2 regions of the Veillonella sp. AF36-20BH genome follow, and region 1 is predicted to be linked to the other one. Evidence: riboswitches for the same ligand, from Rfam matches in the RefSeq annotation. Region 1 holds a riboswitch; the other holds the start of a gene.
The links. Region 1 has a riboswitch for cobalamin ahead of DW000_RS03590 (methylmalonyl-CoA mutase family protein). Riboswitches for the same ligand answer to the same signal wherever they lie in the genome.
Positions count from the first base shown of each region.

Region 2: linked by a shared signal. The riboswitch ahead of DW000_RS07315 (ABC transporter substrate-binding protein) and the one ahead of DW000_RS03590 (methylmalonyl-CoA mutase family protein) in region 1 are both predicted to bind cobalamin.

Region 1 covers NZ_QTLR01000002.1:224,456-228,930, forward strand. Annotated here, with positions in the region: gene scpA (methylmalonyl-CoA mutase) at 1-1,186, opposite strand, end outside; gene DW000_RS03590 (methylmalonyl-CoA mutase family protein) at 1,191-3,353, opposite strand; cobalamin riboswitch at 3,644-3,820, opposite strand; gene rarD (EamA family transporter RarD) at 3,981-4,475, shown strand, end outside.
Region 2 covers NZ_QTLR01000006.1:11,499-15,973, reverse strand. Annotated here, with positions in the region: gene DW000_RS07325 (GNAT family N-acetyltransferase) at 1-375, shown strand, start outside; gene DW000_RS07320 (GNAT family N-acetyltransferase) at 405-887, shown strand; cobalamin riboswitch at 944-1,134, shown strand; gene DW000_RS07315 (ABC transporter substrate-binding protein) at 1,336-2,508, shown strand; gene DW000_RS07310 (ABC transporter substrate-binding protein) at 2,611-3,783, shown strand; gene DW000_RS07305 (iron ABC transporter permease) at 3,800-4,475, shown strand, end outside.

The sequences.
Region 1 (4,475 bases):
TTTCGTCTTGGATGTAAAGCTGAGTATTACGCGCAATACGTGCGGAGAAGTCCGTAGGCAACGCGATCGCTTCGTCAAGCGCATTCGTATGTAGAGATTGAGTATGGCCCAAAGCCGCGCCCATCGCTTCCATACATGTACGAGCCACGTTGTTGAACGGATCTTGTTCTGTAAGAGACCAACCAGATGTTTGGCTGTGCGTACGAAGTGCCATGGATTTAGGATTTTCAGAGCCGAAACTATTGATAATCTTAGCCCATAACATACGAGCCGCACGCATTTTTGCCACTTCCATGAAGTAGTTTTTACCGATTGCCCAGAAGAAGGACAACCGTGGTGCGAACTGGTCAACGTGAAGGCCTGCATTAACACCGGTACGGATATATTCAAGACCATCGGCCAACGTATACCCTAGTTCGATGTCCGCAGTAGCGCCCGCTTCTTGCATATGGTAGCCAGAAATGGAGATACTGTTGAACTTAGGCATGTACTGGGATGTGTACGCGAAGATATCGCCGATAATACGCATGGACGTAGCTGGAGGGTAAATATAGGTATTACGTACCATGAACTCTTTCAAGATATCATTTTGAATTGTACCAGCCATAACCTTTTTATCTACACCTTGTTCTTCACCAGCCAAGATGTAGAACGCCATTACTGGCAATACGGCACCGTTCATAGTCATGGATACGGACATTTGATCAAGAGGGATACCGGAGAATAGAATTTCCATGTCGAGGATGGAGTCTACCGCAACGCCCGCTTTACCAACGTCACCTACTACACGAGGATGATCGGAGTCATAACCGCGGTGAGTAGCAAGGTCAAAGGCGATAGACAAACCTTTTTGGCCCGCTGCCAAGTTACGACGATAGAACGCATTGGATTCTTCCGCTGTGGAGAAACCAGCGTACTGACGTACTGTCCAAGGACGAGTAACATACATTGTGGAATAAGGTCCACGCAAGAATGGAGGTACACCAGCCATATAGTCAAGGTGTGTCATCCCTTCATAATCCATCTCTGTATAGAGAGGTTTTAGTTGGATTTGCTCCATTGTTGTATTATATAAATCTTCAAAGCTTTTTCCTGTTTCTTTTTGAAGTTCAGCAAGCCATGCATCGCGAGATGTTGCTTTCTGAGATTCCAAGCCAAGAGAGGAGAAGTCTGGATTTTTGAACATGAGCTCACATCCCTTTCTTATCTTGTAACGTATTCAAGATTTCGTAACAATTTGCACGAACAGAAATGAAGTCGTCCACGCCAGCTTCACGGTACACAGGTTCTAAGTCCTTAGGCGGTGCCCCTGCTAAAATAACCGTTACATGCGGCATAGTTTCTTTCAATTCCTTAGCGAGTGGTGGCACCAATTCTGGATAGGTATCATCTGTAGAACAGATAACGACAACATCAGCACCACTTTCACGAGCAGCTTTCGCAGCATCAGCCGTTGTTTCATGGCCATCATTTTTGATAACTTCAAAAGCACCTACTTCGAAGAAGCCTGTGGAGAAGTCCGCACGAGGTTTATGTTGAGGGATTGGGCCCATATTAGCCAAGAATACCTTCACATTATCTTTCGTACGTTGTTTATAATTCTCGGTGCGCATGCGAAGTGCTTCAAACCGTTCAGTCCAACGATGAGCTGAAATGGATTCAATCGTTTCAGAAGCAATATCACCAGCGTCTAAAGCCTTCCGGATTTGACGTATTGTTAATTTATGTAATGCACCGAGTTCAATAAGGCCAATCAAAGCGCCTGGTTCCGTAGTACCTGCTTCTAGGGTAGCCTGTGCTTTCACAACCGCATCTGGCTCCGCACTCGCCAAGTACTCTTCGATTTGAGCAACCCGTTTTTGACGCAATGTTTCTTGATTTTCTGGTTTTGGATCAAGCAATTCTTCAGTCATGTTCGCATACATGTTGTTACCTACAGCCACATCTTTGCGGAATGCAAGGTTTTTGAAGCGTTCATCAAGAACTGCTTTAACTTGAGCTTGTGGATAGCCTTCTTTCAAAGCTGCTATGATGCCACCTTTAGACTCAATAGTTTGGAACTCAGCCCAAATTTTTTCGCATAATTCAGCTGCCAATGTTTCCACATACCAGGAACCGCCTACAGGGTCCACCGGTTGACGCAACTCGAACTCAGTTTGCAACATAACTTGGATGTTACGGGCAATACGACGAGAAAAATCGTCAGCCTTGCGAATTGGTTGGTCGAATGGGGACACTTCAAGACTGTTCAAACCGCCTACAACACCAGAGAATGCTTGTGTTGTATTACGCAACAAGTTTACATATGGGTCGTATACAGTTTTTGTGAAAGCCGATGTTCTGCCGTGTACATGAACGGCACGGTCAGCTTCTTCAGCACCGAACGCTTCCATGATGCGCGCCCAAAGTACGCGCAATGCACGCAATTTAGCAATTTCCATAAAGAAGTTTGCACCCAAGGAGAATGTAAACATCATGCTGTTAGCAATAGTATGAATATCGATGTTCCGTTGTGCTAATTGACGCACGTAGCAAACGGCTGTTGCCAATGTATACGCAACCTCTTGCACATCATTAGCGCCACCATTAGCATATACATCGCCAGATACGAGTACAGTTTTAAGCTCTGGAGCTTGTTCTTTAGCCCATACAACAGTATGTGCCATTTCATCAAAGGCTGTATCTAAAGACATATGCAATGTGCCATCTTTAGCCCAAACACCAATAGGGTCTGCACCAACGAGACCTTTCAAGTCAGAAGTCTGTTTTTTAGAGCCTTTCACCGTAGCCGCTAACATACCGAGCAAGATAGCTGCAGAAGCACCTGTTTCAATGTATAAAGGATTTTCCTTCAAATTAAAACGCTCAATCAATTGTCTACAATCATCCATAGTAGACAGAGATGTACCGCCGATACCAACAGCTGCGCCTACTTGCACATCTTGATCATGGCGTGTTGCTTCATCAAGGCGAATATTGTGAATGGTGCCACCTTTTACAATTTCGTATAAACTTGCATGGTTAGCATCCTTAGGAAAGGATTCGTCTACATATTGGGATACGCCCCAAGAGTCTTTAATATAACCACTTGCCTTTGTGCCACGTAGGAACTCACCTGCTCCAGGGTATACACCCTTTGGAATTTTTTCTCCATGCAATGCAGGCGTGTAAATTGGTTGTAACGTAATTCCCTCATAGGTTTTAGTGAACATCTTCTTATGGAAGTCGCCACCTTTTAACGCTTTTTCAACCTCGGCCTGCCATTGTTCATACGTAGGTTTCTTAAACTCATCAAAGGATACAGGTGCTAATAAATCGCGTTCAGCATCCTTTGAAGTCTTTTTGTCAGACATATATGTGCCTCCTTTTCAACTCGAAACCATACCGAGAAACAGCGCACCGTACCTGCGAATTGTTAGATATATGAATCACTCGAGTTTTATCTTATTGGACCACATCAACCTCAAAATGTGTCCATCTGTTTAATATCTATAAAACCTGATTCCTATACTCAACATCCACTCTAAGGGCAATAAAAAACGTGCCACCTAAAAGTGACACGTAAGGTTTCTTATTGAAAGGTACACTAAAAAATACTGTAGCCAGCATACCCCAATCCCCTTCCTATCGCTCGTAGGTACATAACGGTGATTATCAAATAGGCAGTTCTCCTGGCTCGGGATCGTCACCTCGCTTTCGCCTTCCCAGATTACTCCAGTGACATGTATAAAAGCAGGCTCATCCTTACAGTGGCGGGACCGCATCGGCTTATACCGATTTCTCTATTAAGTCTTGCGACACCTATTCTCTATATTCGTTGTTCTAAGTCCAATATAGTGTAACAATATGCACAAAGTCAATGAACATAACATTTAATCATAAGTACCAAAACTAAAGTTATAACTGAAAATCATATGCAATAACTAAAACGCATGATTTGAGAATTAGTGATATAATAAATACTATCACGAGGAGGCATTATGGAACATACAAGTAAAAAAGGGTTAATCACAGCCCTTAGTTGTTATATCATTTGGGGCTTACTCCCTCTATATTGGGCATTATTAAACCATGTTTCACCGTATAATATACTGGCACAGCGCATTATCTGGTCAGGTGTTTGTATGGCTATCGTTGTATTTGGTCTACATTTTAAGCAATTCAAAAAGGACTTTCAATTACTAAAAGAACAACGTTCACAACTATTCCTACTTTTAGTGGCGGCAGTCATCATCAGTGTAAACTGGTTCACCTACATTTGGGCCATCGCCAATAATCAAGTTATGAACACGAGCCTTGGTTATTACATCAATCCACTCTTTAATGTAGTATTAGGTGTCATCCTATTTAAAGAGGTTCTATCTATACCGAAAAAGCTAAGTGTCCTCATCGCTACCATCGGTATCGCCTTGCTCACCTATCAAGTGGGATCCTTACCGTTAGTATCGATGATCCTCGCCGTTTCCTTCGGTCTC
Region 2 (4,475 bases), on a different contig from region 1:
GTAGCAGAACTGTTTTTATCTGTTCGTTGGGTGGTGGGCAAGTATCCTGATAGATTGCACAAGGCACTAATGAATTCATCGCGCGTGATTTCTGCTTGGGACGGTAATCGTTTAGTAGGGCTCATTCGAGTCATGGATGATAGCGAGCTTGTGTGCTTCATAAATTATGTGCTGGTTCATCCTGATTATCAAGGTCAAGGTATTGCAGGCCATTTATTAGAAATGGTGAAAGATGCTTACAAGTCGTATTTGTACATTAATGTTATGATTGGCGACAGCAAGAATGCGACCTTTTACGAGAAACATGGATTTAAGGTAAAAGAGAATTCTTTACCAATGCAGTATCGCAATGTGCCTAAGTATACGGAGAAATAAATATATAAGTACATAAAGAAGGACATAATATGTTAATACGAAAAGCGACAATCGATGATTTAGATTTAGTGACACATATCGAAGCAACTTGTTTCCCTCCGGCAGAGGCCGCGCCTCGTAAGGCTTTTAAGGAACGGTTAAAGTATTACGCAGATCATTTTTTGATTGCCTTTGATGGAGACACACCTATTGGTTTTATCGATGGTTTTGTGTCTGATGATGAAATCTTAACGGATGAGATGTTTGCAGATGCTTCCTTGCATAATTCAAACGGAGCTTGGCAGATGATATTTGGTCTAAATACAATGCCTGAGTATCGGAACCGTGGCGTAGGCGGCAGACTGATTGAGGCTTTCATAGAGCTGGCAAGAGAAGAAATGAGAAAGGGCGTTATTTTAACTTGTAAGGCGGAAAAGATTCCCTATTATGCCAAGTTTGGCTTTGTAAATGAAGGTGAATCAGAGTCTGATCATGGCGATGCTAAATGGTATCAAATGCGGATTAGACTATAGCAGTACCCCTATGTGTTTATTGACATGGTATATCCCTCATGCTACGATGAGAAAAATCACATATGATTGGGTTAGGTGTCTATTGACTTAATAGAGAATTTGGTACAAGCCAAAGCGGTCACGCCACTGTAACAGCGAGGTACTTTGCATAGAGGGTGAAATGCTCTCAGTCACTGAAGTTTTTTGGGAAGGCGCAAAGTAACGTTAAACTGGAGCCAGGAGAACTGCCTAATTAACAATTGCCGATTGACCTGCGAGAGACAGGGATGGGGATTGATATAGATGGATTTATACTAGCTATGCATAGTTGAAAGCTCATACTATATGCTAGCTTATTAGGCGTGGTAGTTAGTCTAACTGAGATGACAGCCCGTTTCCTCTTCGTGGGGAGACGGGCTTTTTATGTGCACTTATAGTGATAGTTTTAGTTGAGAGAAGAGAGGTACTTATGTTCAAACAAAAGAAGTTTATGGCGTATTTAGCTACGGTTTTTCTCCTAATTGTTAGTATGTTCATCGCTGCATGTGGAGGTCCTAGTGAGACAAAGAAAGATATGGCGCAAAATAGCAAGCCTATTGAGATTACTGACGTAACAGGACGTACGGTAACACTGAAAAAGCCAGCAGAGCGAGTTGTCTTACAGTGGAGTGGTGCTGGTGGTCCATTCTTTACGATTTCTGCACTTATGGGCAAGGATACGCCGAAGGTTATTGCTGGCATGGATACCTCTTTGCAGGATTACAGAGCGGATATGTGGAAGCACTTTACTGCTGAAATGCCCGAGTTAGCTACTATTCCAGTAGTAGGTACCATCGGGGATAAAACATTTAACGTGGAGCAAGTTATTTCCTTGAACCCAGATGTTATTTTCATTCCTGTTGACTTGAAAGAACAATATGAATCCGATGCTAAACCAAAACTAGATGCAGCAGGTGTACAAACGATTTATATCGACTACCATGCTGAAAAACTTGAAAGTCATCAAAAATCCATCGAAGCCATCGGCAAGGCTTTAGGTAAAGAAGAACGAGCTGCAGAAATTAGCAAGTTCTATACAGATCGTGTGACAAGAGTTCTCGACCGTGTTAGTAAAATTAACAAACCAAAACCAACTGTTTACCTTGAAGTTGGTATGAATGGTCCGGAAGAATTTGGTAATTCCTTTAGTAGCAATTACTCTTGGGGGGCATTAGCTACCATGGCTGGTGCTGATGTCATTACCAAGGATGTTATTAAGAAAACGTCTCCTATTAATCCAGAGTTTATACTTGAAAAAAATCCAGATATCATCATGATCATGGGTTCTTACTGGCCTAAGAAACCAACCTCTATGCGTTTAGGTTTTGAAGCAACCGAAGCTTCATCTCAAGAGTTGTTGAAGGCGTTCACCACAGAGCGTCAAGGTTGGAGTGATTTGAAAGCCGTTGAAAATAAACAAGTTTATTCCGCGCATCATGGCCTTCCTCGCGAAGTATTTGATGCAGCGGTATTCGAATATTTAGCAAAAACATTCTATCCTGAAGAGTTTAAGGATGTTGATCCAGAAGCTACACTTAAAGAGTTCTATGACAAATTCTTGCCATACTCTTATAGTGGTATCTGGTTTATGCATATGAACTAGGATTTTGTGTTGTGTCGATAGGGGTTGATTGACCGAGGTTTTGAAAGTTATTTTCTGATGTTATCATTTGAAATTATTGTGTTTTAGATATGAGGTGCTTTTATGGTTAAGAAAAAGAAATTTATGGCTTATCTTGCCACGGTGCTCCTGCTAGTTGTGAGCATGATTATGACAGCTTGTGGTGGTCCAGCAGATACGAAAAAGGATGCGGCACAATCTGGCAAACAAATTGAGATTACAGACGTAACTGGTCAAAAGGTTACGTTGAAAAAACCAGCAGAACGCGTAGTAGTTCAATTGAGTGCTTCTGGTGGTGCGTTCTTGACTATGGCTGCGTTGCAAGGCAAAGATGTGGCTAAGACTATTGTTGGTATTGACCCTTATTTAAGCAAATTGCGTACAGATATGTGGGATCGCTACAAATCTGAAGTGCCAGAGTTGGAAAAAATTCCTCTCATTGGTAACGTAAATGATAAAACATTTGATGTGGAAAAAGTAATTTCCTTAAACCCAGATGTTATTTTCATGCCTTTATATTTCAAAGATCAATATGAAGCTGATTACAAACCTAAAATTGATGCAGCTGGCATCCCTACTATCTATATCGATTATCATGCGGAAAAGCTTGAAAATCACCAAAAATCTATCGAAGCTATCGGTAAAGCATTGGGTAAAGAGGAGCGTGCAGCAGAAATCAACAAGTTCTATACTGACCGTTTAACAAGAGTTATGGACCGCATTAGCAAAATTAATAAACCAAAACCAACTGTTTACATTGAAACAGGTAACGAAGGTCCAGAAGGTTTAGGTTTTGCGTATAGTGGAAACGTAGCATGGGGCGCATTGGCAACGCAAGTTGGTGGCGACCTTATTACAAAAGATGTAGTTCAAAAAGCAGGTCCTGTTAACCCAGAATTTATTTTGGAAAGAAATCCAGATATCATCATGATCATCGGTTCTTATTGGCCTAAGAAACCTACATCCATGCGTTTAGGCTTTGATACAAATGAAGCAAAATCTCAAGAGTTATTGAAAGCTTTCACCACAGAACGTCAAGGCTGGCCTGAATTGAAAGCCGTTCAATCTAAAAACGTATTCTCTACTCACCATGGTTTACCTCGTGAAGTATATGACGTTGCAGTATTCGAATACTTAGCTAAAACATTCTATCCTGAGGAATTCAAGGATGTAGATCCTGAAGGCACACTTAAGGAATTCTATGATAAATTCCTTCCATTCTCTTACGGTGGCGTTTGGTTTATGCATTTGAACTAAAAAGGAGTTTTTCGTAGTGACAGAAACTAACAATCAGTACGATTATAAGAAACAGAGCTATAAAAAGCTCATGTTTATTATCATTGGTCTGATCATTTGTGCGGTAAGTTTTGTTACCGATATTATTGTAGGTCCTGCATCACTTACGTTAAGTGATGTATGGCTCGCATTAACAGACCCAGCAGAGGTTTCCAAAAACGCATATGTTATCATTTGGTCGATTCGTCTTCCGACGGCCATTATGGCATTGCTTGTAGGTGCTTCCTTGGGCATTGCTGGTGCTGGCATGCAGACTATCCTTGATAACCCGTTATCTAGCCCATATACACTTGGTATATCCGCAGGGGCTGGCTTCGGTGCATCTCTCATGGTTGTTGTTGGCGCTAGTGCATTAGAGTTTTTAGGTGTCTTTATGGTTCCATTCGGCGCCTTTGTATTCGCTAGTTTGACGAGTTTCTTTATCTATTCCATCAATAAGATTAAGAACTTCTCCTCTGAAACGATGATTCTCGCTGGTATCGGCATGATGTTCTTGTTCCAAGCGCTTCAATCCTTGATGCAATATATGGCATCTCCTGAGGCCCTTCAAAACATCGTGTTCTGGACGATGGGGAGTTTAGCTAAGGCGAATTGGGTGAACATCTCTATTGTTCTTATCGTGCTAGCAATCATGCTTCCGCTTATGATGCGTG